Regions from separate parts of the Bacillus sp. T3 genome, predicted to be linked through region 2. Evidence: riboswitches for the same ligand, from Rfam matches in the RefSeq annotation. Region 2 holds a riboswitch; each other region holds the start of a gene.
The links. A riboswitch is a leader RNA that binds a small molecule or an ion and turns the genes downstream of it on or off. The one in region 2 is predicted to bind thiamine pyrophosphate.

Region 1 (11,048 bases), 1.9 Mb from region 2:
TGCGGTTGTGTGTATGTGTTGGCATTGAGTTCCATACACTTCCTGTATTTAGTTGAGTCATGCCCATTACAACCTGACAGCTTTGAATTCCTTCAAGATGAATCATCCGACGAATCACACGATCGTTTGCATTTTCCAATGAACCTAAACGATCTCCCTCGATATCCTTAAAGGCAACATGTTGGGTCGGATACTCTTTATGAGCCAGCGCAGAGTACAAATAGTATTTAGCTGGGTTTTCAGCTGACTCGCTTGCGAAAAGTAATTCCTTTTTTCCTAACCCGATATACAAGCAATCCTTGTTGTCCATGACATATTGCTCGCCATCTACTGTAATGACCCCTGTTCCGCCAACGTTAAAGATTCCAACTTCTCTTCGTTCTAAGAAGTAATCTGCTTTTATTTCATCGTAGCCTTTTAATGAGATGACCTCTTCTGTTGGAGTAATGCCACCGATAATCGTACGGTCCTCCATGGTATAGGTTAATTTGATTTCATTTGGTACGAACAGCTCTTCAACAAGGTAGTGCTTGCGAAGTTCGTCTGTTGTAAAAGTTTTGGCATGATCAGGATGTGTTGAATATCTTATTTCCATAATCTACAACTCCTTTATATCTATTGTTTACATTTCTGTTTTTGTTTCACATCGTGGAACGGTGTTTCATAATTTAATTATAGCGGTTACATATAATTATTGCTAGTTAATTTTTATAAAAAAATAATGACAACTTTATGGAGCCAAAAAAGGGTAGTATTACCATAATGATTTGTTTAATTAGTCTGTTGATTTCCGCTCCAGGTGTTCCCTTTCCGCAGGGGAGTCTCGCACCTTCCGCTCCAATCAACTGATGCACAAAAATCAACAAAGTTCTTTAATATTGCCTTTTTAAGAAAACAAAAGAGCAGTGGAATTAAATTCTCACTGCTCTTTTGCTGGTTAGTTTATCCATCAGCTTATTATTTTATTATAAATCGCTCGAGCTCGAATTGGGTCGTTGGTACCGTGAACGATCGCCCGACCATCGCGGAAGAAGACGATTCGATGACCTTCAAAGGTGAATGCTAGCAGATAAGGATTGGTGACAACCTCACGAGCAACACCCGCAATGCTCTCTGCTAAACTGTCTAAAGCCATTTCTTGTACTTGCTGCTTAGCACCCAGGTCGCAGCTGAACGGCATCTCGGCCACAGAGAACATCAGTCTTCTGTTGGTTATCAAATGATAGATACGGGAAATTCGCATCTAGACTACAGGTTGGACAATTTTTATTTTTTAAGGCTCCAATTTTGATTTGTGAGCTTTCGCCCTTCCAAATATCGAACGACTGTAACACCGGGCTAAAATCGGCACCGGTGACAAGCCGAAACACATGTGTCACTTGGTAAGAGGCGACGAGCTGGACGATTGGGCTGATTACCCCAACCGTGTCACATGTCATCCCTTGGGCTGGCAAATGATCCATTAGGCAATGGAGGCACGGAGTTCTTCCTGGGATAATCGGGAAGGTAAGCCCGTAGCTTGCAACACACGCCCCAAACACAAACGGGATTTCGTATTTGATCGCGGCATCATTGACGATTAACCTTGTTTCAAAATTATCTGTTCCATCGACTATCACCGATATACCCCTGCAAAACTCTTCGATGTTTTGAGCATTCACATCCGCTACGATAGCTTCAATCTCAATCTCACTATTTATCTCTTGCAATCGATTTTTCGCGGCAATTGCCTTTGGTAATTTTTCAGCAGCATCCTTTTCTGTATACAATTGCTGCCTCTGCAAATTGCTCCGCTCCACATAATCACGGTCAACGATCGTGAGCTGTCCGACTCCGGCTCGCGCGAGCATTTCGGAGCTCGCTGAACCGAGTGCGCCAGCACCAATCACCAATACATGAGCCTGTTGCAATTTCTCTTGACCGGTTCCACCTATAAATAATGCTTGCTTTTTATAGCGGTCGCTCAAGATGTCACCATCCCAGACAAAGGGCTGCTCGCAACTCCATAATTTTTTCCAGGAATACGGCCTGCTTCAAAACCAAGACGGCCAGCCTCGATTGCAAGCTTCATCGCCAGCGCCATTTTCACAGGATCGTTTGCACCTGATACTGCTGTGTTTAACAGAACACCATCTGCACCAAGCTCCATCGCAAAGGCCGCATCCTTAGGTGAGCCAATTCCGGCATCGACAATCACGGGAACAGAGGACTGCTCAATGATGAATTGCAGATTGAGCGGATTCATAATGCCACGGCCAGAACCAATGGGTGAAGCCCCAGGCATAATCGCATGAACGCCAAGCTCCTCTAAGCGTCGCGCAAGGACTACGTCATCCGACGTATAAGGGAGGACGATGAAGCCCTCGGCCAAAAGCATTTCTGATGCTTTTAATGTTTCAACTGGGTCTGGCAAGAGCGACTTATCACAGCCAATGACCTCGACCTTGATCATGTCACACAGTCCTGATGCTTTTGCTAGTCTGGCGATTCGAACAGCTTCCTCCGCTGTTTTTGCCCCAGCCGTATTCGGTAATAGCTTATATTTCTGTAAATCTAGCATTTCGAGAAAATTAGGCTGCGAAGCTTCAAAAATATTCATTCTACGCACGGCAAAGGTCAGGATTTCTGCTTCTGATACCTCGACCGCTTCCTTCTGAATATCAAAGGATGGATATTTCCCTGTTCCTAGCAGCAATCTCGATTTAAACGTTTGGTTTCCAATTTTCAACATACTCAACCGCCTCCTACAAAATGGATGATTTCAATGACATCGCCCGCAACAACTGGGGTGATACGATAGTTTTCTTTTACAGCAATCTCTTTGTTTAACTCGACGACAACAATTCGATCTTCGAGCTGATAGAATGCTAGTAAATCCCAAACAGTCGTAACCTGTTCTGGCAGCTCGACAATCTTTCCATTTAACTGAACCTTTTTGATTAAATCCGTTTCATTCACCATTGAAGCCCATTCCCCCTTTATGCGTATACAGATTCGCTGCGTTCCAGCTTGAACGCCTCGACCCATTTTGGATTTACCTCTCGGCCTAGCAGTAAATCGCGGACCATCATTCCCGTAACCGGAGCAAGTAGGATACCGTTTCGAGAGTGACCTGTTGCAAAAATCAAGCCGTCATGGTCTGGATGCTTGCCGATAAATGGCAACGTATCAAAGGTCTGCGGACGCAATCCTGCCCAAAAATCATGCAAGCGCATATCGGTCACACCCGGCAGCATCAATTTAGCCTTGGTGATAAGCGCCTCAATTCCACCAATCGTACATTGCTCACTCCAGTCATTTGCTACCATTGTTGCCCCAATCACAAACGTGCCATCACGACGCGGTACAATATAGCTGCCATTATGAAAAATCGTCGCTTTAAGCGCCAGCTGATCACTCTTAACTGAGATAATCTCCCCCTTGATTGGGTAAAGCTGATGATCAAATCCAGCCTGCTTAAAGAATGGGCTGCTCCATACACCACTAGCGACGACGACATACTGTGTATGAAACTTTCCTCTTGTTGTGCTAATCTCGTAACCGGTGCCACAACGCTCGATCCCCTCGACCTTCGTATACTCATAGATTGAACCACCCAGAACTTGAACACTACGGCAAAATCCGCGCGCAACTGAATTAGGAATCAAATTAACATCATCCTGAATGTAGGCGGCCCCGATAATCGTTTCACTGACCTCTGGTATTGCTTTATGTACTTCGGCAGCATCAACCCAATCCACCGTTGGCAGTGAAAGAGCCCCACTGAGCGCTTGTTTTTCCAATTGAGAATAGGCTAATTTATAAATTCCGCCTTCTTTTACCTCAAAATCAAGCCCACAAAGCTCGTGAACCTCTTTCTCTAGACTTGCATAGGCCAGTTGGCTTTCTCGGGCAAACGGGTAGAAGAGCTCAAGATCATCCGCTTCAGAGTGAGCGCCAAGCATTCCGGCTGCTGCTCCGGTCGCCTTTCTGCCAATCCGATCAGCTTCAAATACAGCTACATCCATATTTTCCTTGGCAAGATGGTAGGCGATGGACGCTCCAATAATGCCACCACCAATTACCGCTACATCAAAACTTGTTTTCATCGCTAACTCTCCTTACTTTTTCAAATAAATGTCGTGCAGTATCGGCTGGAGCAATGCTTGAAAAAATGCCAGACATCATCGCCACACCCGCTGCACCTGCTTTCTGCATTAGCCCAACCCGCTCTGGTGTAATCCCGCCAATTCCATAAACCGGAATACAAAGCTTCTTGACCATCTCCTCCAGTAACGTTAAGCCATTGGCTGGTTTACCACGCTTACAATTCGTTTCAAAGCAGTGACCATAAACAACGTAATCTGCACCATCGATTTCTGCCTGTTTCGCTTCTTCAAACGAATGAACAGATCGTCCGACGGTTAAAAGTGGATACATATTTTTAACGAGCGCCACTGGAAGCCCATGACCTGGGAGCTGGACGTTTGGAATGTTAAACAGCAACGCCAAATCCAAACGGTCATTTAAGACGATTTTTTCCAGGTGTCACTCCGATTTCTATTAACCGGTCAAGCAGCTCACTTAGCTCAGACGCTGATTTTCCCTTTTCACGGATATGGACAAAATCAACATAGTCCTGTATTTGAACAATTATCTTCACAAGCTCGGTCACGGAATGCCGGTCATCCGTTACAGCAATACATTTCACCCCAACACCTCCCTATCTAAAAATTTCAAAAAATGACTTTGTTAAAGCACTGTTGATTTTTGAGAACTCTGTTGATTGGAGCACCTGGAGCGGAAAGCAACAGACAAATTTAAAAGCCAAAAAATAAAAAAACCACTCTCCCGATAGGAAAGTGGTTGATATCCGTTGCACGTCAAAGAAACACGCACAAAAGTATGCGCCACTTCCCTACGCAGGTCCGAACCTGTTCAGGTTTTGAGGGTTTAAAAGTAAACTACTTTATTCTCAGCCCTTATCAAGGGATCCCCTAGTGATTATGTAAAAAATAGTTATTAATAAAAACAAGCTAATTATAACACAAATCAAAATTGTGGCAATAATTAAATTAAAAAGTTAACCTTAATGGTTTAACACTGCCTTTCCATCCAGTCCAATGAAAAATAGTGGTTCAATCATAATTTTCCAACTGCCTCATATTATTTAATTAGTGATTTTGTTTTATTTTTAAAAATGGCTTTTTAGGAGGGAAATTAATTGAGTTATTCAAATCCTTACTTGGATTACAGAGTATATCCTCAAGGCTACTCACCATATGGCGGGGCAGGAGGTCAAATGACCGGGTACCCAACAAGCACACCAAGCTTTGGTGCCCAAGGCGCATTCCCACCGGCAACCAGTGGTGGTGTGCCACCTGTGCCACCAACCGGGTTTCAACAGCAACAGGTTCCCCAGGCGCCTGGTCCAGGTGGCCAGCTGCCAATAGAGGAATCGTATATTGAAAATATTTTACGATTGAATAAAGGAAAGCTTGCTACTGTGTATGCGACCTTTGAAAACAACACACAATGGAATGCCAAGATTTTCAAAGGAATTATTGAAGCTGCAGGGCGGGATCACCTCATCCTTTCTGACCCGCAAACCGGCCAGCGTATACTACTGCCAATGGTCTATCTCGACTATGTAACATTTGATGAGGAAATCGAATATGAATATCCATTCGGGGCAGGACCGTTAGTCAGCAACCCTCCTCGGTAAATAAGAAATGCGTAAGGCGCACAGCCTTAGGCGACAAGCACAAGACGAGCCAGCCGAAAGGTTGTTCTTTGACCTTTTGGATGGATGGCTTGTGACCTCGAGCCGATGGCGCCTGGAGCTGGACACCCATCAAAATTGAATGCTTTCTTTACTTTAAACAAAAGGATTATCTCCTTTTCAGCGACGACAAAATAGCAAACAAAAAAGACTCTGCTCGTTTGATTGAACTATACCCTGGATAACGGACACTGATAAAAAAGTGCCCCTATCCGGGGTTTTTTGTGTTTCAATAGATTTAATGAATATGGGCGGAGGATTATCATGAGTAAGAATATTTATAATGAATTCCAAATTAAAGAGCTTGAGAAGAATCCTAATGTTGTGAGCGTTTCTGAAAGGTCAATCTCGTATAGTCCGGAATTTAAGGTAAAAGCAGTTACGGATTACAAAAGTGGAAAAACACCATCACAAATCTTTATTGAACATGGCTTTGACCTCAACATGATCGGTAAAGATCAACCTAAACGTTGTCTTAGGCGTTGGAGGGATTCGTATAAAAGGTTTGGAGAGGATGGTTTCCTTACAGAACGCAGAGGCAAAGGGAGTACAGGACGCCCTTCTTCAAAGCATCTTTCCGTGGAAGAGAAATTACGAAAAGCTGAGGCAAGAATTAAATTCCTTGAGGCAGAGAATGACTTCCTAAAAAAGCTGGAAGAGTTAGAAAGGCAGGCGCTGAAGAAGAAACGATTTTAACGGCAGCTGAAAAGTTTTCTCTAATCGAGAAAACGTTAAGAATACATCAGTTAAAGAAAGCTGTTTCCTTCCTGTGTAAACTGGCAGGTGTAAGCCGTAGTGGCTACTATGATTGGTTGAAGGCTGCACCTTTACGTGCACAACGTGACGAGCAGGATGAATTGGATATAGAGTTAATCCAAGAAATTTTCATTAGCAAAAAGGAAAAAGTAGGTGCCCTCCAGATTAAAATGATTATGGAGAATGATTATACAGCCATAATGAATCACAAAAAAATTAGGCGTCTAATGGCAAAATATAATCTTGTAACCAAAGTAAGGAAGGCCAATCCCTATCGTAAGATGGCCAAGGCAACCCAGGAACATCGAACCTGCCCTAACCTTCTTAACCGAGAATTCAATCAGGAAGAACCAGGGAAAGTCCTGCTTACTGACATTACTTATCTCTATTTTGGAAAGGGTCAAAAAGCATATTTATCTTGCGTAAAGGATGGAGCTACAAGGGAAATTATTGCGTACCACTTGTCCACATCTTTAGAGATGGATATCGTCTATAAGACGTTAAAAAAGTTAAAAGTAGCTGTCAGCAATCATTTTCACCCAGAAGCCATGTTACATTCTGACCAAGGTGTCCACTATACGCATCCTCTATTCCAAAGCAAAGTGAAAAAGCTTGGCATAACTCAATCAATGTCCCGAAAGGGAAACTGTTGGGATAACGCACCAATGGAAAGCTTCTTTGGACATTTTAAGGATTTAGCAGAGTATAAATCCTTAGATAATTTAAAAGAGGTTAAGAGAGAAGTAGATCGAGTAATCGAAGAATATAACCATCACCGTTATCAATGGGGCTTAAATAAAATGACCCCGGTACAATACCTGGGCCACTTATTAGCTGCATAGGCGCTTTTTTAAACTGTCCGTAAACGGGGGCACAGTTCAGATTTCAACGACAGAGTCTTTTTTTATTAAAGATATTTAACCGCTGCAATGATGATTAATGTCCATGCGGCCAAGAAAGCCACTCCGCCAAGTGGAGTAATCGCCCCGAGTACACTAATTTTCGTTAACGCCAACACAAACAGGCTTCCTGAAAATAGCACGATCCCCGCTAACATCAACCAACCGGAGGAGGTAAGCAATGAATTCCCCGGCAATTTCGCTACTAAAATTCCAACCACCAACAGCCCTAATGCATGATACATTTGATATTGGCACGCCGTATTCCAAATATCCAAATAATACGGCTCAAGCTTCCCCTTTAAGCCATGGGCACCAAATGCCCCTAATGCCACCGATAAAAAAGCATTGATTGCTCCTAAAATAATAAATACCTTCACACTTCTCCCCATCCTTCTTCTATCAAAATCAACCCGGTAGTTCCAGGTCTTACTCCCTTTATCCTTGAAAAATAAAACTTGTTGTGTGGTTTCTTTTTATTATTAAGCCTGTCCATTTCCTACCGCACTTGCAGTCAGCCTGCCCATGCGCCCCCTAAAAATCAAATAAAGATTCGCCGTTCGCCTCTCCATTATCGATTTTAGTTGGCTCAGTATTTGCAAACGAAAGTGCAGGAGACGTTGTTGTCATCGGCTTCGTATTGCTGATTTGAATTGGCTTCTGAGGTTGAAGCTGCTGTGTTGCCTCCGGCTCATCTAATACAAGCTCGCATAACGTTTTGATCGCTTGAATTCGCTCTCTAATTTTCGTTTCTGAGCTCGCACTTTTTGCTGATTGAAGTTCCTGGTCCATTTTTTGCAATAGCTTACGCATTGTAATACTCATTCTGTTCACCTCATCTTCTCAGGTAGTCCGTTCATTTTGTAAGTTTCACGTGAAACACGTCGCTTCAACTCGAAATCTAGCTGACTCTATTCTACATGATTTGTTTTTTTATTTCACAATACTTAGCTTGGGAAATTTTATAAGTGGTGCTGATGCAATTGTGCCATTGCATGGTACAAGAAAAAACCCGTATCCGATGAGGACACGAGTTTAATATTTAACCTAATAGTCTTTGATATAGGGATTTGGCTTGATTTAAATCCTTTGTTCCGTGAATAAGAGCACGGCCGTCGCTAAAAATAACCATCCGTGTGCCTTCGTATTCGACAGATAGCAAATACGGATTTGCTTTCACTTCATAGCCTAAAGTCGTAAGCTGCTCTGACAAAATCGTTAGATTAAGACCTTCTTGCTTCGGTGGACGTATTTGGACAGTGTCGCGACCGCATAGCACTGTCGATTTTGTCATATTTTCGACGTCAAGATAAGGGTAGGTTGGCTGATCACCACAGGAAAGGCAGCTCGCATCCTTTGCTTTTGACATTTTCATCGATGAATACTGGTTTCGCCAAAGGTCGAAGCTGACAAAGCCCTGGACGTAACGCCTCCCAATCCTCGACGAGAATCTTTAGAGCCTCAGCTCCTTGATGAGCGATGACCATTCCCACTGCCGGAGCGATAATTCCACCGGTATCACAGGTCATCCCTTGAATCGGAATAGCCTTTAGCAGACAGTTTAAGCACGGAGTCACCCCAGGAACAATTGTAAAGCTCATCCCGTAGCTGCCAACACAGGCTCCGTAAATCCAAGGAATATTATATTTTTGTGAGATGTCATTCATCATCATTCTTGTTTCGAAATTATCAGTTGCATCAAGAATGAGGTCGATGGTGGAGGTACGGGACTCAGACCCAAAGCTTGAGCTTGAGCCAGCTGTGACAAGTTCCTCCATTAGCTCGGGAGTAGCATCAGCAATAAGGGCTTGAATGTCGACATCGGAATTGATGGCTTGGAGTCGTTTTTTTGCTGCTGCCGCTTTTGGCAGCTTTTCACGCACATCTTCCTCCGTATAGAGCTGCTGCCGCTGCAGGTTGCTTTCCTCGACATAATCGCGGTCGATGATAGTGAGGCGGCCAACACTGGCTCGCGTCATCATTTCCGCGCTCCCAGAACCAAGTGCACCTGCGCCAATGATCAGGACATGCTTTTCACGAAGCTTAGCTTGTCCGCTATGACCGATCTGCGGAAAAAGAGTTTGCCTGGAATACCGTTCTGACATAGATGAAACCTCCTCTATATGAAGCTTGAACTATTTTTTTAAAAGGCATGTATTACCTGTGTTAAACTGCATGAAAAAGCGCCATACCGCAATAAATTTTCATTATTTTAAGTGTTTTTTTATCATTTATTATTCGATTTAAGTAGAATATCTGATAAAATTCCTTTTTTTGAATCAACTCAGCAATTTTTCCGCAAATATTTGCACGTGTTTAGTGCTATATGCACGTTATGTTGTGTATATGATACAAACTCAAAAATATATGATACAACTTTTGAGATATATGCACGACTTTTCGATTTTATGATACAACTTTGAAAATTTATGCACGGCTTCCCATCGATATGCACGTTTTAATACGGATATGCACGCCTTGCGATTGTCGATCGAGGATTCATTGAATCTCCTACATTTTCAAACACACACTTTAATCACGAGCTCAGCCAACGAACCGCAATCAAAAAGGCCGAGGGACATTCCCACGGCCCAAACCTCTGATCATAAGTCACCTATTTGTGGCATATAACGATTCTTCCAATCATCCACCACTTACAGGCGGGATAAAAGCAATCACGTCACCAGCACCAATCACTTCATCATTTCCGGCAAACTCTTCGTTTACTGCTGTCATGACGCTCTCAAGCTTCAACACAGGGTATTTTTCAGCAACCAATGCTTTGACCTCTGCCACTGTTTTTCCGGTCAGCTCTAAACTTACAAAGTCTTCGCCAACGCTATCACGCAGGTGGGCAAAAAACATGACTTTATTCATGCAAATCCTCCTCCTCTGGTTTTCCAGAAGGGTAAGCAACGGTTTCAAGCTGGTTGCCAATCCATTCCTGGCCGTCCTCCCAATGCTCTTTTTTCCAAATTGGAACGATTTCTTTGATACGTTCAATTGCATATCGATTTGCTTCATAGGCGTCAGCCCGATGCGGTGTAGAGACTGCAATCACTACAGCAACATCCGTTATTTCCAATTTTCCAACGCGGTGGGTAATCGCTACTTGCGAGCCCGGCCAGCGCTCGCTGATTTCTGTACCGATTTGCGCTAGTTTTTTTACTGCCATCGGTTCATAGGCTTCATATATGAGATACAACGTTTTTTTGTCCTTCGTCAGCTCGCGAACGGTTCCGATAAAGGTTGTGATTGCTCCGGCATCTCGTTGTACGACTTTATCAATAATCGATTGAATATCGATTGGTTCTTTTGATATTGAAAAATTCATCTAGAATTCACCTCATCTATATTCGCTGTATCACTTTAAGCTATGGTAATTTAAGTAAACCGTTGATTTCCGCTCCAGGCAGTCGCTTTCCGCGGGGTGGTCCGGGAGTCCCCTCTGCGCTAAAGCGCCTGCGGGGTCTCCCGTGACACGCTACTCCCGCAGGAGTCTCGTGCCTTCCGCTCCAATCAACTAAGTTACGCAAAATCAACAATGGCCATAAATATAACTATTCATTAAAAAAGATTGGCTCTGGGTTGATTTCGACTGCATAGCCACCGATTTTTTCTACTTCATTTCT
Region 2 (11,048 bases):
GTTAATCCTAGCGGTTGCATAAATTGCCGGATAAAAAAGCTGGTATTCGGATGACCGTCTCCACCTCGGTCGTAGAATTCAACGACTTCTTCTAAGCTGTCTATACTCCCGTTATGCATATAAGGTCCTGTATGTGTGATTCCATAAAGTCCTGGTGTCCTAATTCTCCCAATATCGTTTTCATCCTTAGTCACCGCAAAGCGACCTACATCCTCTGTATTTAACCCAACATTATAAAATTGGTTATCTGATAAATTGGGACCATTATGACAGGTTGAACAAAAAGCCTCCCCAGTAAACAACCTTAGACCACGAAGTTCCTGTTGTGTTAAAGCCTTCGTATCTCCAGACAAAAATTGGTCATAGGGAATATCCTTAACAACAATCTGCCTTTGGAAAGCAGCAAGAGACTTTGCAATATTTTTCTCAGTAATACCATCTGAAAAAGCAGCTAAAAACAGCTCTTCGTAGCCATTAATACCTTTTAATTCTTGAAGGAGATCTGCTAGTGATTGGTTCATTTCATTTGGATTTTGGATCGGTCCAAGGGCCTGCTCCTCCAAGCTTTTAGCTCGGCCATCCCAAAAATTCGATGTGTAATATCCTGAGTTAATAATTGTTGGACTGTTTCTTGCGCCATCACTACCATCTATCTTTTTAAAAGTGGGCCGATTATCCCCATAACCTAAATTGGGATCATGGCAGGTTGCACAACTTACTTCGTTATTTCCAGAAAGGCGAGGATCAAAAAACAGCACTTGCCCTAACTGAAGTACCTTTGGTTCCATTGGGTTATCAGCTGGTATAGGAATATTTCCCAATGGTTCAACTGGTGTGTGGTTTTTGAGACTATTTAGTAATTCCTTTGGATCAATAACATCATTTTGTACCGTTGCCGTTTTTTCACTTTTTTGTTTCGTTGGTGGGGGTACTTCTTCTTTAGACGAACAGCCAATTAGGGTCAATCCTAACAATAAAAACAGTGAAAATAATTGAATTTTTTTCATGCTGCACTACTCCAAGTGTGAGATTTATCTGTTTGTTTTTATTATAGATTGACAGCGCTATAAAAAGAGGTTAATAATGTGTATAAATTATAAACTATATGGTTTTTTTCTTGATGTGGTAAATGTTATTTTTTACTTTTTTATGATGCTAATGTACTAGTTACCGACCTAATTGCTTGAATCCAAACTCCTATAACATTTATCTTCTTCCCATTTTTCTCGTTTCCTTTAAGCCCATGAAAAAAGACGCCTGTTCTAAAAACAGGCGTCTTTTTATGCGTTTGCGGCAATCGACCGTATGACCACATTCATACGTTTAGCCCGTAGGCATGTAGATTGGCTTATGCAAATTAGCTCATCGCTTAATCAATATAACATCCAACAGAGACAATGACAACTGAAAATTTTACCCAGTTCCTGATATATTAGGAAAAAGGTGGCCTAGGATCAATCGATTTCAATCATAATTTTGCCAATGGGAAATTATAATGTAATCAATACTTTTTCTTTGCCAATTGGGCTAATAATTGAGTACAATATGACTATATTCATTTATTAATAATTTTTCCAAATTTCAAATCTTAAAAACTTTGAAAGGTGTTGGTGATTATGGCTAAAAAAACTAATGATAAGAATATTTCTGTGGATTCATCTGTAACATTAAAAGGATTCGTAAAAGCCATATTTAACGATACAATTCATGTACAAATTGGTGGAAAAATTATCCCTATTCCAGCAACTGATTTACAGCTTGATAAGTAATGTTCGTTTTAGTAAAAGAGTAGCTGCTCATGTCAGCTACTCTTTGTTTGTTATTACGTCCATTTATTCCTTCCAGGCCTGTTCCAAAATCTCGCGAAAAAGTTTATTCAGCTGAGGTGTGAGATTGACTTTTTCCTCGCTCCAATTATTGGCAACTCCCTCTATCCGCTCGAGTTCAAGCTGCAAGAACTGCTTTAATTTTTGAAATTCAGCTTTACTCGTCTCCGTTATACCCGCGACTTTTCTTTCGATTATAGTCTCGATTTCCTGATTAATTTCAGCAGACTGTATTAGCTTTGTGACGAGATCTCGTAGTTCAACTGGTGGAAAGGTCCGATATTTCTCAATCCAAAGGCAAGCTAATACCGGTCTTAATACATAAAAATAGTTTTTTGTTTTGATTATATCTGATTGAAAAAAATCGGTAGCATTCCGTTTTGCCATATTTAAATAGTGAAATAGCGCTGGCTTTGCAGAAAATGCTTCCTGCTCCAATGACTTGATTTTTTCTAGAAAAGTCGTGACCTTGGCATACTGGATTCCGGAATGAAGCCATTCAAATAAATGGGGATTTGATTTACGTAACAATCGTAGTGACTTGCGTAACTCCCACCCATTAAGATCCAAGTGATCACTTATCGGAACTTCAAGTGTTTCTCGTTTTTCATCAATTGATAAATACCACTCTAATCGATGGACATAAATAAATCTCACATCATAATCACTGTCCTGTGAAGGAATACCTGTCGATCTACTTCCTGATTCCACGGCAAAAATCACTTTAATATCGTGTTGCTGTTCAAGCTTTTTTAGATTTTCAACTATCGTGTCTTTCATTTTTATACCCCAATTTAGAAAGATTTGATTCTACGTGTACGATTCCTACTCCATTTCAATTCTTCGTACACGTATACCCTTTCTACGTGCACCTTTTGAATGTTGAGATAAGATTTTGTGCACGTAGTAATCCTCTACGTGCACTTTGACAGCTCAATTCTGACTTTTAGTTTACGTAAAACTACTCTAAGTGACTGTTCGATCCACCTTAATTATTTTTAAGTCAATCTTTTCGATTCCATATTTATGGGTATGCAGCACTAACTCATCTAATCTTGGTAAATTTCCCCACCGCTTTCACGGAACTCTTTTGCCTTTTCTTGCATTCCCTCATCGATACTTGCTGTGAAGCTATTACCTTGTTCAAAGGCTTGCTCCCGAATATCATGGGAAATTCTCATGCTACAGAATTTTGGTCCACACATCGAGCAGAAATGGGCTGTTTTCGCTCCTTCAGCGGGAAGTGTTTCATCATGATATTCCATTGCTCGTTCAGGATCAAGTGATAAATTAAATTGATCACGCCAACGAAACTCAAATCTAGCTTTTGAGAGGGCATCATCTCGCTCCCTCGCACCACGATGTCCCTTCGCCAAATCTGCAGCATGAGCCGCAATTTTGTAGGTGATTACCCCAACACGAACATCCTCTTTATTTGGTAATCCTAAATGTTCTTTTGGTGTGACATAACATAGCATCGCCGTTCCAAACCATCCGATCATTGCGGCTCCAATTGCTGATGTAATATGATCATAACCTGGAGCGATGTCCGTCGTTAGTGGCCCAAGTGTATAAAATGGAGCTTCACCACAAATTTCCATTTGCTTATCCACATTTTCTTTTATTAAATGCATTGGTACGTGACCTGGTCCTTCGATCATCACTTGGACATCATGTTTCCAAGCAATTTTGGTCAATTCGCCTAATGTTTCCAATTCAGCAAATTGTGCTTCATCATTGGCATCGGCAATCGAACCCGGACGCAGTCCATCTCCAAGCGAAAAAGCTACGTCATACGTTTTCATTATTTCACATATTTCCTCAAAGTGAGTATAGAGGAAATTTTCCTTATGGTGAGCTAAACACCATTGCGCCATGATCGAGCCCCCTCGCGACACAATTCCTGTTACGCGCTTCACAGTTAATGGGATATAGCGCAACAAAACGCCAGCATGAATCGTAAAATAATCGACCCCTTGTTCGGCTTGCTCCACCAATGTATCACGGAATACTTCCCACGATAGATTCTCAGCAATGCCGTTCACTTTTTCAAGAGCTTGATAAATTGGCACTGTACCAACTGGAACTGGACAATTGCGAATAATCCATTCGCGCGTCGTATGAATATTTTTCCCTGTGGACAAATCCATCAGCGTATCTGCCCCCCAACGAGTGGCCCAGCGCATTTTTTCAACCTCTTCTTCAATCGAAGAGCTAATCGCTGAATTTCCGATGTTTGCATTGATTTTCACATGAAAGTTACGCCCGATGATCATTGGCTCACTTTCAGGATGATTAATATTTGCTGGAATGATGGCTCTTCCACTCGCTACTTCCTTTCTAACAAACTCTGGGTCCATATTTTCCCGAATCGCAATAAATTCCATCTCAGGAGTAATCACACCTTTACGTGCGTAATGCAGTTGGGTAACATTTTTCCCATTTTTCGCCTTGAGTGGTCTTCTTGTTAAACCAGGAAAAATCCCGATATTTTCTTGGTTGCTGCTATCTTTATACCCATTATCCTCAGGCTTAATTTCACGCCCAATATATTCTTCAACATCTGCGCGCTCCTTGATCCAACTGTTCCGAAGGGGAGTTAAGCCCTTTTGGATGTCAGTATTATGTTGACTATCTGTATACGGACCACTTGTATCATAAACCCGAATCGGCGTATTTTGCTGTTCTCCTTTTATGCTAGTTGTCGGACTTAATCCAATTTCGCGCATTGGAACTTGGATATCGGGTCTTGAACCCTCTACATAAACCTTATTACTTCTAGAAAAACTAGATAAAATTGCTTGATTCAAATCTGATACTGAATGATTTACCATGATTACATTCTCCCCTTCCAAATGTTGAGGACGTAATCCGATTCATTTTCCGCATGAAAAAACCGGAGTCTAATGATAGACCCCGGTAGCTGTTAGTTAAAATTAAGCAATGAACTAAAAAACCATTACCAATTTAGATATGCTAACTTCCCCACGCTGGTATGAACCAGATCAGGTCCTGAGGGTTAAGAAACTTCAAGCGCGTTTCTCTCTCAGCCCAACTAAATGGACACCCCTAGTTTTTAATTTTTCAATTATTACGAATTAACTATAAACCAACACAACCATCTTGTAAACCTTTAATTTCCATTTTCCTAAATACTCTCTTTCATTGCGACGATACCTACTTCATCCTTATCCATGAAATAATCGACATCAGGAAACTGAGACCCACAAAGAATATGGGAAGCAACCATGGGTACTGAATCATCACATCTGATTCCCAAGGCCAAAAATATTTTGAAAAATGCAAGCTGATCCTCAGCTCCTTCTAGAACAGTTCGTTATTCTTGTTTATCTTGTATAATTATGGGACAAATATACTCAATCAGTAATCTCACACCATTATAAATTGAAGAAGATCTTCACATAATGAAGATCTCCTTTAGATTACAATATTATATTAAAATCCTTTAGCTGTTGTTTAAGTTTTTCAATGTATTCATCACTAAGGATACCTGTACCGCCACGTATGATTTCTTTTGCATATTCAATTGGTGGAGCCATTTCCTTATCCTTGTTCACGACGAGAAAGGTAAGCACATTTTTTAAGAGCTGCCCATTGACTGTTACGTCAATTAATGCAGGACGGTAGGAATTATACTTTACTCCCTCACGACGATATAAATAAGAGAGACAGGCACCTGGCACCTCATAAACAATACCTTCGACAACACCTCCCTCCTCGACGATATCTGCTCTTCCTCCATCCGAAACTTTTCTCGTATAGCGAAGTCGATAACCTCCTAGAATGCCAACACCCTTTTTATTTTGAAAGAATTGATGTACACCATCTAATCTAAATCTTTCGTCGTCCATACAGCTCCCATACGCAAAATAATAAAAAGTGGGATTCTCAACAAAAGAATGCTGCATACACCAATCACCATTATCAATTTGCCGAACTAGGATATTTAGATAGTCTGTAGTAATTGTATAAACAAATGCCTCGAATGCACCATTGTCAGTGTAAACCTGTTGTTTGATTCGGTTATACAAATTTTTTTGTCCAGGTCCATTGTAATCCTCCAACCGATCAAGCTGCTGAAGCTTTTGCTTGTCTACGATATATAATTCACCGTATACCTTTCCTTTAGTCGATTGCTTCAACGCTGGATAGCCTTCAGTCGTGTCATATAATTGCCCATTTGTCCAACATTGCTGGGCGACGCATTGTTCGTTTTGTAGTAAATAGTGATTTTCTTCATTTCTTCTTAAGGTTCCATATACAAAAACCAAGATATTTTTCACCATTAAAAGGCTCACTCCTAAATAGTTTCCATCATTTTCATCTATTTATATATTATTCTATTAAGGAAACTATTCCCCTCCAATGTGATGGATTTGGAGTACAAAAAAAGCCTAGCAACAGGATCCGTTGAGGTCAACCAATCCCATTGCCAGGCTTAACGATCAATTATGCATTTTTTACTAATTTCATTTTTGATTGAGGCTTGAAAATACCAAATGGCTTTCCTACTGGGCATACAACACGGCCAAAGTGATTATTCAATACGTTTGCACCTGCGCCATAGAAACCAATTAAAGAGATTAATAATTCAGCAACTGCAGCTACTTCATGTGCTACTTCAGGAACTACACCAAATGTTGTAAGAATAAGTCCAATGAATAATACATCAATTAAAACAAAGATGGAGAATAATACCATGTTTGTTTCCGTAGCACCAACTGTTAAGAAAAGACTTAAAATTAAGTAACCAATAAATGCAAATCCAAGTTGCTTAGGATCGACTTGAGCTGCAAGTTCTTCTCCAAAAACACCCATTTGGATTAACCAAGAAGCACCGACACCAATCCAGAAAAGTCCGTATGCACCAAAAGCAGTTTGTCCAAATACATTGTTGTGCTTACCATCTTGAACACTAGCATATAGTTGAGCAATCCCACCAAGGAATAATGCCCACGGAATAATGAATGATAAACCTTCAGTAATCCCTAATTTTTGTGATGAAGCAACTAAAGTTACCATTGCAAGACCGAACATACCAATTGCCGATGGGTCAGCCACTTGCACTTTTACGTTTGAAGTATTTGTTTCCATATTATCCTCCTAAAATAAACATACTTTGATATAATACTAGAAAATTAGTTCAATGTAACTAACAATTATTACAAATAAATATTTGATGAATTCTGTATTTCCATGTCCAGTTACCTTTGTGATAAAAACTTTTATGATCACCGGATATCGCTGTAAAAGAATGAAAACGCTAAATAAAATATCCTATTCTACTTCTACTACCCTCCTTCTTTCGGTTCGTTGCAACATAGAAAGCGTTTACGTTTTTTAAATGTATTGATATATTTTTGTTAGACAAGAAAGCGTTTACTCTTTGTTGTTTAACAAAAATATGTCATAGTTGAGCGCAACTGCCAATCTAATGATTTTGTGCAATTCTCCCTATTTAGAATTTTTAGATATTTTAATCAAATTATATCCTGTTGTTGATTTTTGTCAATATAAAAATACAAAATTTAACTTATATTCAGAAAATTTTTACTTTTAAATAGTCTGTTCGTCAGGATACAACATTTTTAAAAAAGGACTATTGAACTACAATATCCAATATATGATTGAATTCGACAATTCCGCTAAATACATATGACCTAAAACCAAACTACTAGTTCCACTATGCTAGTTGTAGCTTTTCACTAAAAAAGTGTTATGTCCGCACATAAATTAGATTGCGAACATAACACAATTAGAGGTTAAAGAAATAGATCCTTTTGATAGAAAAAATTCGGTTTTTTTGTTTCATTCTTGTAAGGTTGATGAAAGATATGTGTGGTTGCTGGAGAAAGCGGTGGAATTAGCCAAACCCAGTTCCCAGTCACTTCTCTCCCACACATAGCCTCTTTTTCCTCAAACAATTTAAATTGTCCCGCCGCAGTATGATGATCGACAATACTCACTCCATCTTCTTTAAAGGAGTAAAGTATTGCTTGATTCAACTCAATTAACGCTCTGTCCTTCCACAATGATGCAGCACTTTCTGTATTTAATCCCATTAAATCAGCCACCTTTGGCAGCATGTTATACCGGTTTTCGTCAGCAAAATTTCGGGCACCAATTTCAGTTCCCATATACCAGCCGTTGAAAGGTGCTGCGGTATAATGAATTCCTCCGATTTCTAAACGCATTTGCGCAATAATCGGCACACCATACCACTTCAGTTGTAAATCTTCAAACTCTTTATACTCAGGGTGACGAATTGGAACTTCAAGCACTTTTTCTTTAGGAATATGATAAAATTTCGGTTTATTCTCTCTAACTTGGATTACAAGCGGCAACAAGTCAAACTGCGTGCCCTCTCCTTGCCATCCAAGGTCCTGACACATTTTTGTGAACTCAAGTGAATGTGAGTCTCCAATCATTCCATTTTCAGTTTCATAGCCTGCATACCGGATTAATTGATGATTCCACAGCCTTACCTGTACTTCGTTATGGACCACCGGTTTAAAAATCGTGATGGTTGGTCTAATTTTACCGTGATTGGTGGCAAAATCAATATGCTCAAATAAGGCATTGCATATTTCCTCTTCTGTTTCTAGATGACGTTGGTCAATAATATGTAAGCTTTCCCAAAATAGTCTTCCAATACAACGATTACTATTGCGCCATGCCATCCTTGCTCCATGGACAAGTTCTTCATACGTATGGTCATAATGGTTTTGACTGTTTATTTGTTTCTCAACATCCTGTAATCGTTGCTTGGTTTGTTCCAATGTTTTCCCAAGTTCCTGGTAGCAAGCAGTGATAAAATTCTTCGCTTCTTTTAATAGCCCTTCGTTCATCCTCAGATTTTCCTCTCCAATATATTTCCCCCTTCAATTTTAATCCTGTTCAAAAACCTGTTCAACTAAAGCAATGCAAAAAAACACCTTTTAGAAAAAAGATGTTTTTCAAATAAATAGATTAGTCCTCTTTAAGCCAACCCGTTGATAAATCCCAGGCTGCAGGCGTTTCAATGATTTGTTTCACTTCTTCCAGATTGGTAGTTCTCCCTAAAGTCCACATAAGTTTTGCCACAATTGCTTCTGTGTTCATATCTCCTGATAAAATAACATCATATTGTGCAACTTTCCGTCCAACCTCATATAATAATAAATCCTGCCCCTCTTCTAAACATTGTGTAGAAATCAGAACAGCAAGTCCGTGCTCAGTTAATTCTTTTATTTTTGGAAGCAGGTTCCGGCCTTCAAATGGAACTCCACCGTTTCCAAAGCTTTCGATAATGATCCCTTTATAATGGTCCTTTAAAAAATCAAAAATCGCTGGCTTCGTCCCAGGATGTAGCTTCAACAAGAAAACATCTGAACATAAACTAGTATCAACATGAAGCGTTTTTTCCGTTATCGTCGGTTTCCAATAGTATTGAACATGATTACCAGTAATATTAGCGACATAAGGATGGTTTATGCTTTCAAACGCATCATAGCTCTTCGTTCTCATCTTTACAGCTCTTGTTCCAATAATAACTCGTCCATCAAATACTACAAATACGCCGCCGATGTCTTCACAGGCAAATCGTACCGAGTCGGCAAGATTTTTTTTCGCATCCGTTTGTTTAAAGCTAATTGGAACCTGAGAACCCGTAATGACTACTGGTTTCTGTAATCCTTGAAGCATATAGGATAATGCTGCTGAGGTATAAGCCAATGTATCTGTGCCATGTGTAATAATAAATCCATCATATCGATCATAATTTTTTGCCACGGTTTCAGCCATATCAACCCAATGCTCAGGCTGTATGTTTGTACTATCCCGATTCATTAATATTTCACAGGTTACGTCTACCTTTTGAGCAGAATCCTGAAAATAGTGAAGTAATTGGTCTGCAGTAAGTCCAGGAACTAAGCCCTCATCTCCTTCAATTGAAGCAATCGTTCCTCCTGTCGCGATTAATAACAGCTTTTTCATGTTCAACCTCCTGGTTGCGGCTCGCTTTTGTACGCAATACGCGAATAAATATAGCTAATTATACGCTATTTCTCTATAAAAACACAATAAGCGTATTCTATTTGCGTATATTTTTCTTTTTTTCAAAAGTAGGTTCATGTTATAATCAATTAACTACAATTAAGGTCGTGATTTAGTGTTACAACGATTAGCACAACTACGCAAAAATAAAAATTGGTCATTACAAGAAACCGCTGATCAGCTTGGAATCGCGAAAAGCACTTATGCTGGATATGAATCTGGCTACAGAGAACCTCCGATTAAAGCGTTGACACAAATGGCTGATTTGTTTGAAACCTCCGTTGATTATCTATTAAATCGTGTTGAAGATAAAAATACAAACCTAGAGTTGACAGAACTATTGACCTCTAATAATGTACTTGTGACACTCGATGAAATAGCTCTAACAAAAGAAGAGTTCATTGATTTTATTGCATTTACGAGGGTTAAACGAGGGTTAAAGTAAGAAAACTTTGTGGATGAGACAAGACAATTAAACTATCCGAGCACACAAATAAACCAGATTCCTCTAGGAACCTGGTTTCTAATTTTATAAAAGGTAAAATACAAGCCACCTTTGCCGTAACGTTTATTAAGAAAGTTTTAAACCACCACTCCTCAAAGTGGGTGTCCTCAGATACCTACTCCGCATGTCCTCCCTGTCATATAGACGAAGGCTTGTCAGCTAGGCATCGATGTTAAACTCCCTAACCAAGTATAAAGGTTAAAACTTTATTATCGTCACGAACAACGTAGCTTATGGTCTTATATTACTCCATTCGCTAATGAGAGTCAATTGCAATCATTGGCATTTAAGGAAAACACCTATTACACTCCTTTAGCATTGTGATTCTACTTGCTATAATGAATAAAATGAGGTGAAGAACTTGGACATTAGACAATTAAAATACTTTTCAGAGGTTGTCAAACATAAGAGTATAACTAAAGCTGCCGAAGCCCTCCACATCTCTCAGCCTGCATTAAGTAAAATGATTAAAGGGCTAGAAGACGAGCTTGGTATGACATTAATTGTTCGAACAAATAAAACAAGCAATGTAACAGATGCCGGCTTGATTGTGATGGAATATGCGAAAAGAATTAGCTCCCTTTTTGAGGAAATGGAAACAACATTACATGACCTTACAAACCTTAATAAGGGATCGATCCACATCGGGCTTCCTCCCATTA
Region 3 (11,048 bases), 2.1 Mb from region 2:
AATCGTCGATACTTGGTTGAATGCAGGTTTCCAGGGTGGTCGTCACCAAGAAAGAATTGATCAAGTGACTGAAATTGAAAAAAGACGAACGATTTCTATTTAGAAAAACACATAGGAGGGGACCAATATGCATTCGATTGCAGCTTCGATTATGTGTGCGAATCAATTACAGCTCGCAAAAGAATTGAAAGAATTAGAGGATGCTAAAGTGGAACTGCTCCATTGTGATGTTATGGATGGAAGGTTTGTTCACAACTTAGCAATGGGTCCATATGTTTTAGAACAAATCAAAAATGGTACCACCATTCCGCTTGATATACACTTAGCAACAGAAGATCCGTCAAAATATATTGATATGTATTCATACATTCAACCAGAATACATTTCCTTCCACGTTGAAGCAAGTCAAAATATAGAACGAGATATTGAAAAAATTAAGGAAAAGGGCATTAAACCAGCCTTAGCCTTAAGCCCGCAAAGTCCGATTGAATTAATTATTCCATACCTCTCCAAGGTTGATATGATCTTAATGATGACTGTTAATCCTGGCTTTGCAGGACAAAAATTTAATTACGATGTATTAAAGAAAATGGATGATTTGAATAAAGTGTTGGCTACACTTCCAGAAAGTAATAGGCCATTAATTGAAGTGGATGGTTGTATTAATAAGGAAACGATTCCTCTATTAGTAGAAAGAGGAGCCAATATTTATGTTGTAGGAACGTCAGCCCTTTTTAATGAAAAAGAGGGTACCTACGAACAAAAGGTTGAAAGAGTTCGAAAATTATTCCCGGCCTTCTCTAGCGATAAGTAAACTTGCTAGACTAGTCTGAGACGAATAGAAGAAAAGGATGAATCTGTTATGAAAATTGGTCTTGTGGTTTTCGGAATTTACCCAGCAGGGTTAAAACAGTTGATTAATAAGGTCATTTCTGAAGCAACCAAGGATCAGCTCTTCTTTGGCATTGAGGTCGAACGAGACCAAGTAGTGAATGTTCACCCAATAATTGCTGATAAAGAGAATGGATCAACAAAGCTTTTAATAAAAGCATCTTTAGTTTCAGGTCATTCTTTGCTGCCTGAGACGATGAAGGATTATGATGCCGTCATTGTGATTGGTACAGCAGAAACAAAAGCAGTAGTAGATGACTGGATGTTGCAGGCGAAGCGACCAAGATTGTTATTTGTACCTGTTTCAATCTTAAACGATATTCCAGGCTCTGACGTATCCTTAGGATATGATACGGCAATGAATTCGATTGTCGAGGGGGCCCTAAAAATCCAGGATACGATTCATTCTGTTAAATATGATCATCCAAGATTATTTGGAGTAGGTGTACCAGGAATGGCGCCTGATCATATGCTTGAAGATCTAGCATTAGCAACCGAAGGCTATTATGTTTCAAAACGCTTTACAGAAAACCAATTACACAAATTATGTGAAACGATTCAAATGAACTTCTCAGAATTGAGAACTTCATCGATTCTATTTTTCAATGAAGCGATTAGTCCAGAGTGGCTTAAGGAAAACGTCCTTTCTAGATTAGAAGTTGATTGGAAGGCATCCGTGGTCGATGAAGCATTATGTATGGGGTCATACCCGACAGCAATTGATCGTATTCTAGCTAGTAAACTAGCAGAGCAAATCATTCTCTGGTTAAAATTTGGGATGGATTCTGGGCAATTACTCATTATGAGTAATGAAGTCGCCTACCAAGAACTGGGCAATATTGTTTAAGCATTTTGCAGGGTCAATAGGCTCTTGCATTGATTAATAGAAATAGAGTTTCACCACCAACACCAACAAAAAATTTTAGGAGTGTTTTATAGTGGAAACAGTTATGACAATAAAGAACGTAGAAGAATTAGCTATTATGACCATTCGAACATTATCAATTGATGCAATCGAAAAATCAAATTCTGGTCATCCAGGAATGCCAATGGGCGCTGCTCCAATGGCCTATACATTATGGACGCAATTTATGCACCATAACCCAAGCAATCCAACCTGGTTTAACCTGGATCGTTTTGTATTGTCTGCAGGCCACGGTTCTATGCTTTTGTATAGTCTTTTGCATTTATCAGGTTATGAAGTAACAATGGATGACATTAAGTCATTTAGACAATGGGAAAGCAAAACGCCGGGACATCCTGAATTCGGCCATACATCAGGTGTTGATGCTACAACTGGACCACTTGGTCAAGGGATTTCGACTGCAGTCGGAATGGCAATGGCTGAAAGACATTTAGCTGCTAAATATAACCGTGAATCACTAAATGTAATTGATCATTTTACATATGCTATTTGTGGTGATGGCGATTTAATGGAAGGGGTTTCAGCAGAAGCCTCCTCACTTGCAGGTCATTTAGGCTTAGGAAGATTAGTAGTTTTATATGATTCAAATGATATTTCACTAGATGGAGAATTAAACCTAGCCTTCTCTGAAAGCGTAGAAGCGCGTTATAAGGCATATGGCTGGCAGGTTCTTCGTGTTGAAGATGGAAATAGCATTGCGGAAATTTCCAAAGCAATTGAGGAAGCAAAAGCCGATACAACACGTCCAACCTTGATTGAAATTAAAACTACTATTGGTTTTGGTTCACCAAACAAAAGCGGTAAATCAGATTCACACGGCTCTCCACTAGGAGCGAAGGAAGCTGCATTAACTAAGCAAGCATATGGCTGGGAATTCGAAGAAAGCTTCTATGTTCCACAGGATGTCTATGCGCATTTCGAAGCAGCAGTAAAAGTTGCCGGTGAAAAGGTAGAAGCAGATTGGAATGAATTATTCTCGCAATATAAACAAGCCTACCCTGAGCTTGCAAGTGAACTAGAAGCGGCGATTGCAGGAAAGCTTCCTGAAAACTGGGAACAGCAATTACCAACTTACGAGGTAGGGAAGAAAGTTGCTACTCGTACATCTTCAAGTGATGCGATTAATGCGATTGCGGAAGCTGTTCCAGCCTTCTTTGGTGGATCTGCTGACCTTGCTTGTTCCAATAAAACGTATATGAAAAATAAAGCTGATTTCGGTAAATCCGATTATAGCGGAAAAAATATTTGGTTCGGTGTTCGTGAATTTGCGATGGGTGCCACAATGAACGGGATTGCTCTTCATGGCGGATTAAAAACCTTTGGTGGAACCTTCTTCGTATTCTCTGATTACCTTCGCCCAGCCATTCGTTTAGCAGCACTTATGAAATTACCTGTAACTTACGTGCTGACCCATGACAGTATTGCAGTAGGAGAAGACGGCCCAACACATGAGCCAATCGAGCATTTAGCAGCATTACGTACTATGCCAGGTCTTTCTGTAATTCGTCCTGCTGATGGAAATGAATCAACAGCAGCTTGGAGACTAGCAATTGAATCAACAGATACACCAACAGCGCTTGTCTTATCAAGACAGGATTTAGCAGTGCTTGAGGGTGCAGCAGAAGATACTTACGAAAAGGTTTCTAAAGGAGCCTACGTGCTTTCTGCAGCGAAAAAAGAAAACGCAGATGCGATTCTAATCGCAACAGGCTCTGAAGTTGAATTAGCTGTTAAGGCACAAGCAGCACTTGAAGAAAAGGGCATTTTCGTATCTGTTGTCAGCATGCCATCATGGGATCGTTTCGAAGCGCAATCAGCAGACTACAAAGAATCTGTTTTACCTCGTAGTATTACGAAACGCTTGGCAATTGAAATGGGTGCTTCATTTGGCTGGCATCGTTATGTTGGCTTTGAAGGAAGTATTCTTGGCATCGATACTTTCGGAGCATCTGCACCAGGCAACAAACTAATCGAAGAATTTGGATTCACAGTAGATAATGTAGTGGCGAAAGTTTGTGAATTAGTAAAATAATAATTTTTCAAATAAGGGGGAATATCAATGTTAGAAAAAAACTATACAATCACAAGTCATGCTGGTGTACATGCTCGGCCGGCAACGATTCTAGTCAGTGCGATTGCTCCATATCAATCAGAAATTTCACTTCAATACAAAGAAAAAACGGTAAATTTAAAGTCCATTATGGGTGTCATGTCACTCGGAATTCCTGAAGGAGCAACGATCAAAATTACCGCTCAAGGAGCAGACGCAATTCAAGCGTTGGCAAAAATCGATGAAATTTTTAAGGAACATGAGCTAGGGGCTTAAATTTCATACAGTAAATAGTGAAACAACACGGTAAAATTTTTGAATGGACAGATAATTCTTTACAGTCTATCTTTTAAAAGCTATGATATTTTTGTAAGAAAATATCATATGGAACTACTAGGGGTGCCCGAATTGGGCTGAGAGAGAAACCTTTGTGTTTTTAAACCCTTTGGACCTGATCTGGGTGATACCAGCGTAGGAAAGTAGTGAAAAGCGTATACGTCATTCTTTCACTTACAAAAGCCAGGTCCATCGGGATCTGGCTTTTATTTTTTTGCTGGGTTAAATTTGTCTGTTGATTTCCGCTCCAGGTGCTCAGCGACCCAGCGGGGCGGGCGGTGAGCCTCCTCGGCGCAAAGCGCCTGTGGGGTCTCACCTGTCCCGCTGCTCCCGCAGGAGTCTCGCACCTTTCGCTCCAATCAACTTGGTGGAATTAATCCGCTTTTACTAAACCTATTTTTTAAAAAAGGGGAAATCGAATATGAATAATGAAAAAATTGCTATGTTGTTGCAGCGGGTTCGTGAAAAAAATCCGCTTATCCACAATATTACAAATGTTGTTGTTACTAATTTTACGGCAAATGGCTTATTAGCACTCGGAGCCTCGCCAGTGATGGCTGATAGCCGAAAAGAAGTTGCGGACATGGCGAAAATCGCTAGTGCCCTTGTTATCAATATTGGAACGCTAAATGAAAGAACGGTTGAGGCGATGCACCTTGCTGGTAAATCAGCAAACGAGCACATGGTACCTGTCATGCTTGATCCAGTCGGAGCAGGCGCGACTCCATTCAGAACAGAAACCGCCCGAAGCCTTTTGGAAAATATTCAATTTGCCGTAATTCGAGGAAATGCAGCTGAAATTGCCAATGTCGCAGGTGAAAATTGGACTGTCAAGGGTGTTGATGCCGGAGAATCACAAGGTGATGTATTGGATTTAGTCATTTCAACAGCGAAAAAACTAAACACAGTTGTCGTCGCGACGGGAAAGGAAGATTTTGTTTCAAATGGTACTGACACGATTGTCGTTCGAAACGGGCATTCCATTTTAACGAAAGTAACTGGAACGGGCTGTCTATTAACGTCCGTTATTGCTGCTTTTGTTGCAGTTGAACAGAACGTAGCCGAAGCATGCGCTTCAGCATTAACGGTTTATGGTATTGCTGCTGAGCTTGCTGCGTTGACAACAGCGGAGCTTGGACCAGGAAGCTTTCAAATTGAATTTTTAAACCAATTAAACAGGATCTCTGCAGAAGATGTCATTCAATATGGTCGAGTTGAAAAAATTTCTTAAGGATGGTGTGGGATATGGTCAGAAAAGCATTAACAATTGCAGGCTCGGATAGCGGTGGCGGCGCTGGAATACAAGCCGATTTAAAAACCTTTCAGGAGTTGGGGGTATTTGGGATGTCTGCCCTTACAGCCGTAACAGCTCAAAATACACTAGGTGTACACGGAGTCTATCCCTTAACAGCAGATGCTGTCATACAACAAATTAAAGCGATTGGTGAAGATATGGGGACAGATGCCCTCAAAACTGGAATGCTTTTTAACGCCGAAATTATCAAGGCAGTTTCTGAAAAAATTAGCTACTACGGCTGGAAGAATGTAGTAGTCGATCCCGTCATGATTGCAAAGGGAGGAGCTTCTTTACTTCAAGCAGAAGCGATTACCGCATTGAAAGAGTACCTGCTTCCACTTGCGATGGTTGTTACACCAAACATTCCTGGAGGCGGAAGTGATTACGGGATTGAGTATCAAATCTCTTGAACAGAAAAAAGAAGCGGCAATTAAGCTTGTCGAGCTAGGAGCTAAGAATGTGGTACTTAAGGGAGGTCATGATGATGACTCCGACGAGGCCGTTGATTTGTTATACGATGGAAAAGAATTTTCCTATTTTACTAGTAAAAGAATCCAGACGAAAAATACTCATGGTACAGGGTGCACATTTTCAGCAGCCATTACAGCGCAATTAGCGCAAGGCAGAAATATTAAGGATGCTGTGACGATTGCAAAACAATTTATTCAGGCAGCGATAGAAGACGACCTCCATATTGGTTCAGGTCATGGGCCAACAAACCATTGGGCATATGGGCGGAGAGTTGAGGTCAACGGGTAAGAATATTGTAAGGAGTTGTTGATTACAAGTGACAAGAATTAATTCGGAAAAGATTCGAAAGCTACTGCAGGTGTATTTTATCGTTGGAGGCAATAACTGTTATAAAAATCCTGCTGAAGTGCTAGCGGAAGCGATAGCAGGCGGAGTAACGCTGTTTCAATTTCGAGAAAAAGGCACAGGAGCACGTTTAGGCTTGGAAAAACTAGAGTTGGCCAAAGAACTCCAGCAAATTTGTCGAGAATTTTCTGTTCCGTTTCTCGTTAATGATGATGTCGATTTGGCGCTTTTACTAGATGCAGACGGTGTCCATGTTGGACAGGATGATGAATCTGTTGAAAGTGTTCGGCAGCGTATCGGCAATAAAATCCTCGGTGTATCTGCACATAGTACCCGTGAGGCAGAACTTGCAATCGCCCAAGGAGCCGATTATTTAGGGATAGGCCCAGTATTTCCAACCACTACAAAGGAGGATGCCCGTGAGGCTGCTGGGTATACATTGATTCAGGATCTGCGAAAAGCAGGCTTCACTATTCCGATTGTTGGGATAGGTGGAATCAATGATAAAAATTGTGCCTCCGTGATTGAGGCAGGGGCAGACGGCGTGTCAGTCATATCAGCGATAAGTAATGCGCCGTCGTTTATGGTGGCAGCGAAAGAAATACGAAATCAAATCATTATTTAATAGTAGGTTGAAGGATGAATTTCTACAGAAATTCATCCTTTTTTTTATGGAATGGTTAGAAAGAAGTAATTGGTAATGATTGAATACATATTTCCAAAATTACACATAATAACCGAAAATTAGTTAGAAGTTTAATGGAAAACAGTTATGTTTGAAACTGTTCTTAAAATAAGGAATTACTCTTCTAGGGTGTGTCGATAATGATTTCTTTGGCTTATATTTTTGTTCTGGTGCTCATGGTTAGTGGTGTTTTTTTGATTGATTACTACCTTCTTCATAAGTCTATAGAGGATATGTATTTTATCATCATGATGTTACAGGATGGTACACAGCGGACATGGGTTTTAGCGGCATTGTTATTTGGGTTCATCCTTTGCATCATTATGGATGTCAAAGAGCGCAAAAAAAAGCAAGCAACTGGTATTAGCAATGGATAATAACAAAATTGAATCGATATCGATTCTTCAGGCTAGTATTTTGATTTTTATTTTCATCACTGGGTCAGCCGTTGTTATCGGGATCGGCGGTGAGGCGAAGCAGGATGCCTGGATTGCCATCTTAATCGCCACTTTTTTCGGCATCCTTCTTTTTCGCTATTATCTCTTTCTGATGGAAATGTCGAACGAGACGAACCTCTTTACTCTATTTGACCTATGCTTTGGTAAATGGGTTGGTAGAGCGTTAGCCATCGTTTATATTTTCTATTTTTTTTATATTGCTGCGAGGGTGTTACGCGATTTTGGAGAACTTATGGTCACGACGATTTACAAGGCTACGCCACTTGAAGTGGTTGACATTTTATTAATGCTTGTGGTCGCTTTCATATTGAGAAAAGGAATGGAGGTTCTGGCAAGGTCATCAGAAATCTTTATTCCCTATATTCTGTTCTTTTTACTTTTTATCGGAATAGGCATTTGGGCTTCGGGCGAGTTGGATATTTCTTTTCTTGAACCAGTATTAGGCAATGGCATCATGCCCGTGGTAAAAACCATTTTTCCTGACATTCTTGGTTTTCCGTTTGGAGAATTAATTGTTTTTACGATGCTGTTTTCCAGCATGACATTTAAAAAAAAGACCAACAGGATTCTATTGTGCGCCGTTGGTGTAGGTGGGATGACTCTTGTTTACACTACGATTATTCAAATTTGCACACTTGGGGTTTCAATCAGGGATCGCGCTAGTTTTCCCTGCTAACAGCAGCGCGTGAAATTTCATTATTAAACTTTATTGAGCGAGTGGATTTACTCATTGTGTTTACAGTGATGTTTGGGATTGTAGTCAAGGTTTCGCTTTTTTTTTATGGAGGGTTAAAAGGAATGGAGCACATCTTTCATATTCCATTTCGTAACCTTATCTGGCCAATGTCCGTTCAGATAGCCTTTCTCTCTATTTTTATTAGCGAAAATTATGCAGAGCATCTTCAGGAGGGGTTAAAAATCATTCCTTTTTATTTCCATATGCCACTGCAAATAGGAATTCCTTTTGTAATTTTTCCAATCTTGTGGTGGAAACAAAAACAAATGAAGCAATGATCTGCAGGAATGGGTGAGAATATGAAACCAGTCCATAAAGAGACAATATCTAGATTACAATTATTTATCCTTATTGTCCTTTTTGATATCGGAAGTGCATTGATTTTGAATATTGGACAGGAGGCGAGAAATAACGCTTGGCTGGCGATTCTGTTAGCAAGCTGGGGTGGCGTAGTAATTTTTTATTTTTTTATTTACCTGATGTCCGTATATCCACAAAAGGATTTGTTTCAAATGCTTGCGGGTGGATTTGGAAAATTAATTGGTGCAATAATCTGCGCAGGCTACATTTTTTACTTTTTTATCAATGCAGGCCTTTCGATTCGAAATATAGGAGAATTAATGGTCAATACGATTTTTAGGCAAACACCGATTCATATTTTCCTGATTACGATGGTCTTAACGAGTGCTTATATTTTATTTTTAGGAATTGAGGTGTTGGCTCGATCAGCTGAAATCTTTATTCCTTATTGTCTTTTGTTTTTATTGTTTGTTGGAATTGGTTTGCTTTTTTCCAATGAATTATCTGTTCAATTTCTGGAACCATTCCTAGGTGAGGGAATCCAGCCAGTTTTAAAGGCTATTTTCCCCTATCATTTGACCCTGCCATTTGGTGAGATTGTCGCCTTTCTTGTCTTGATTCCAGATATGGAATCAAGGAAAAAAGTAAGTGAATGGGGAATTTGGGCTGTTATTGCAAGCGGACTGATTCTCTGTTATTCCTCATTACTGCAAACTATGACGCTAGGTCCGATCAAAGAGAGGACTAGCTATCCATTGCTTTCTGCTGCCAACGAAGTGAAGCTGTTAAATTTCGTGGAACGGATTGATTTGTTGATTGTCTTTATCATGCTGTTAGGGATTTTAGTCAGGGCTTCTATCTTTTTTTACGCAGGGTTAAAAGGATTAGAGCATCTTTTTAAGCGTTCATATCGCTCATTTGTGTTCCCAGTAGCTGTAATTATCGCATTTTCGGCCTTGTTACCTGCCAATTCGTATTTGGAATACGTTGAGTTCGGTAAAAAAATATACAGTATTCAAATTTTATTTGATTTCTTGATTCCGGTCCTGTTGCTCTTTATTGGAATATGGCTTAAAAGAAAAAAAGGGGGAAAGAACAGTGAGATTTTTTAAGAATAAACTTAAAAAATCCTACCCACAAGCAAAGCAATGGGGACAGGAACAGGTAAATATGGATGATACAAGAACTTCTTCCGATCTGGATGAGAATATCGAAAAGCTAAAAGCGATTTTTGGAAACACCAGTGATTTAGAAATCCAAATTATTCAAATAGTTGATAACAAGGGGATCGTTGTTTATTTAAAAAGCATGGTCGATATAAATGAAGTGAATAGCGTCATTCTTCAGCCATTAGCTCAGCTAAATCAACATGAATATCAGTTCATGGATTGGAACGATATGGAAATGGTTCGCCAAAAAATCTTTTCAGGCTTGTCCTATCAAGCACGTGAAGACGTTCGTCAAATTACAGTGGATTTACTAAATGGCTATGTTCTTATTTTGGTTAATCGTAATAGTCAAGCTTATTTATTCTCGCTTAGCAACACGGATTACCGTTCTATATCTGAACCAACAACACAAACGGTTATTCGTGGTCCGAAGGATAGCTTTAATGAATCGCTTCAAGTGGGAATGACATTAATTCGAAGGCGGATTAGAAATCCGAGACTGCAGTTTGAGGAATTTGTAGTTGGGACAGAATCCAGAACGGCTGTTGCGATTAGCTATATGAATGGAGTCGTCGACGAAGGCGTTTTAAATGAAGTAAGAAGAAGAATACAAGACGTCAATTTAACAGCTCTTTTTGACTCTGGAAATCTTGATGAGGCGATAGCTGATGAAACGTTCACAACCTTTCCGCTAATCTTTAATACAGAAAGACCTGATGTGGTGGCTGCCGGTATAATCGAGGGGAAAGTTGCCATATTAGTGGATGGCAGCCCGTTTGTTCTTTTGGCCCCAACCGTGTTAACCGATTTTTTCCAAAGTCCCGAGGATTATTATCATTCATTTTTAATTGGTACCTTTATGCGGCTTGTTCGCTATGTTTCATTTATGGTGGCAATGGTCTTCCCTTCCTTATATGTTGCACTTGTAACCTTTCACCATGAGCTCATTCCGACTGAGTTGCTTATTAGTGTTCAAGCGCAAAGACAGGGAGTTCCGTTTCCGGCTGTAATTGAAATCGTGTTGATGGAATTTACCTTTGAGGTACTAAGGGAAGCGGGAGTTAGGATGCCTAGAGCGGTCGGACAAACGGTATCGATTGTCGGTGCACTAGTCCTTGGCCAAGCCGTGGTGGAAGCAGGTTTAGTCTCAAACGTACTCGTCATTGTTGTGGCGTTTACAGCGATCGCATCGTTTGTTTCGCCGATTTACAATTTCTCAACTCCGACCCGATTATTGCGATTTGCATTTATATTGGCAGCTGCAGCATTGGGACTGTATGGTGTCCTTTTATCATTAATCCTTATGGTTGCACATCTTGTCAGTCTTCGCTCGTTTGGAGTGCCCTATTTAGCGCCGGTTGCTCCCTTTATAGTGGAAGACCAAG

Region 1: linked by a shared signal. The riboswitch ahead of RGF10_RS01625 (beta/alpha barrel domain-containing protein) and the one ahead of thiC (phosphomethylpyrimidine synthase ThiC) in region 2 are both predicted to bind thiamine pyrophosphate.
Region 3: linked by a shared signal. The riboswitch ahead of thiM (hydroxyethylthiazole kinase) and the one ahead of thiC (phosphomethylpyrimidine synthase ThiC) in region 2 are both predicted to bind thiamine pyrophosphate.

The regions. Positions count from the first base shown of each region.
Region 1 is NZ_CP137761.1:288,960-300,007, reverse strand. It holds gene kduI (5-dehydro-4-deoxy-D-glucuronate isomerase) at 1-595, opposite strand, end outside; partial or broken gene RGF10_RS01650 (ThiF family adenylyltransferase) at 950-1,967, opposite strand; gene RGF10_RS01645 (thiazole synthase) at 1,964-2,737, opposite strand; gene thiS (sulfur carrier protein ThiS) at 2,734-2,961, opposite strand; gene thiO (glycine oxidase ThiO) at 2,979-4,088, opposite strand; gene RGF10_RS01630 (thiamine phosphate synthase) at 4,072-4,485, opposite strand; gene RGF10_RS01625 (beta/alpha barrel domain-containing protein) at 4,502-4,690, opposite strand; TPP riboswitch at 4,878-4,988, opposite strand; gene gerQ (spore coat protein GerQ) at 5,204-5,704, shown strand; one part of gene RGF10_RS01615 (IS3 family transposase) at 6,026-6,398, shown strand; one part of gene RGF10_RS01615 (IS3 family transposase) at 6,398-7,359, shown strand; gene RGF10_RS01610 (DUF423 domain-containing protein) at 7,425-7,796, opposite strand; gene RGF10_RS01605 (YwdI family protein) at 7,951-8,241, opposite strand; partial or broken gene RGF10_RS01600 (MoeB/ThiF family adenylyltransferase) at 8,459-9,521, opposite strand; gene moaD (molybdopterin converting factor subunit 1) at 10,060-10,293, opposite strand; gene RGF10_RS01590 (molybdenum cofactor biosynthesis protein MoaE) at 10,286-10,750, opposite strand; gene RGF10_RS01585 (substrate-binding domain-containing protein) at 10,977-11,048, opposite strand, start outside.
Region 2 is NZ_CP137761.1:3,010,259-3,021,306, forward strand. It holds gene RGF10_RS15475 (cytochrome-c peroxidase) at 1-1,007, opposite strand, end outside; gene RGF10_RS15480 (hypothetical protein) at 1,617-1,769, shown strand; gene RGF10_RS15485 (nucleotidyltransferase domain-containing protein) at 1,833-2,606, opposite strand; gene thiC (phosphomethylpyrimidine synthase ThiC) at 2,876-4,660, opposite strand; TPP riboswitch at 4,792-4,907, opposite strand; gene RGF10_RS15495 (gamma-glutamylcyclotransferase family protein) at 5,270-6,133, opposite strand; gene RGF10_RS15500 (acetate uptake transporter) at 6,297-6,941, opposite strand; gene RGF10_RS15505 (nitric oxide synthase oxygenase) at 7,610-8,695, opposite strand; gene RGF10_RS15510 (asparaginase) at 8,817-9,821, opposite strand; gene RGF10_RS15515 (helix-turn-helix domain-containing protein) at 9,997-10,326, shown strand; RNA gene ssrS (6S RNA) at 10,425-10,622, opposite strand; gene RGF10_RS15525 (LysR family transcriptional regulator) at 10,739-11,048, shown strand, end outside.
Region 3 is NZ_CP137761.1:913,257-924,304, forward strand. It holds gene rpiB (ribose 5-phosphate isomerase B) at 1-103, shown strand, start outside; gene RGF10_RS04615 (ribulose-phosphate 3-epimerase) at 128-814, shown strand; gene RGF10_RS04620 (6-phosphofructokinase) at 863-1,738, shown strand; gene tkt (transketolase) at 1,842-3,848, shown strand; gene RGF10_RS04630 (phosphocarrier protein HPr) at 3,876-4,142, shown strand; TPP riboswitch at 4,252-4,361, shown strand; gene thiM (hydroxyethylthiazole kinase) at 4,624-5,433, shown strand; partial or broken gene thiD (bifunctional hydroxymethylpyrimidine kinase/phosphomethylpyrimidine kinase) at 5,448-6,258, shown strand; gene thiE (thiamine phosphate synthase) at 6,287-6,940, shown strand; gene RGF10_RS04650 (hypothetical protein) at 7,141-7,377, shown strand; gene RGF10_RS04655 (GerAB/ArcD/ProY family transporter) at 7,370-8,134, shown strand; gene RGF10_RS04660 (hypothetical protein) at 8,176-8,472, shown strand; gene RGF10_RS04665 (GerAB/ArcD/ProY family transporter) at 8,494-9,606, shown strand; gene RGF10_RS04670 (spore germination protein) at 9,593-11,048, shown strand, end outside.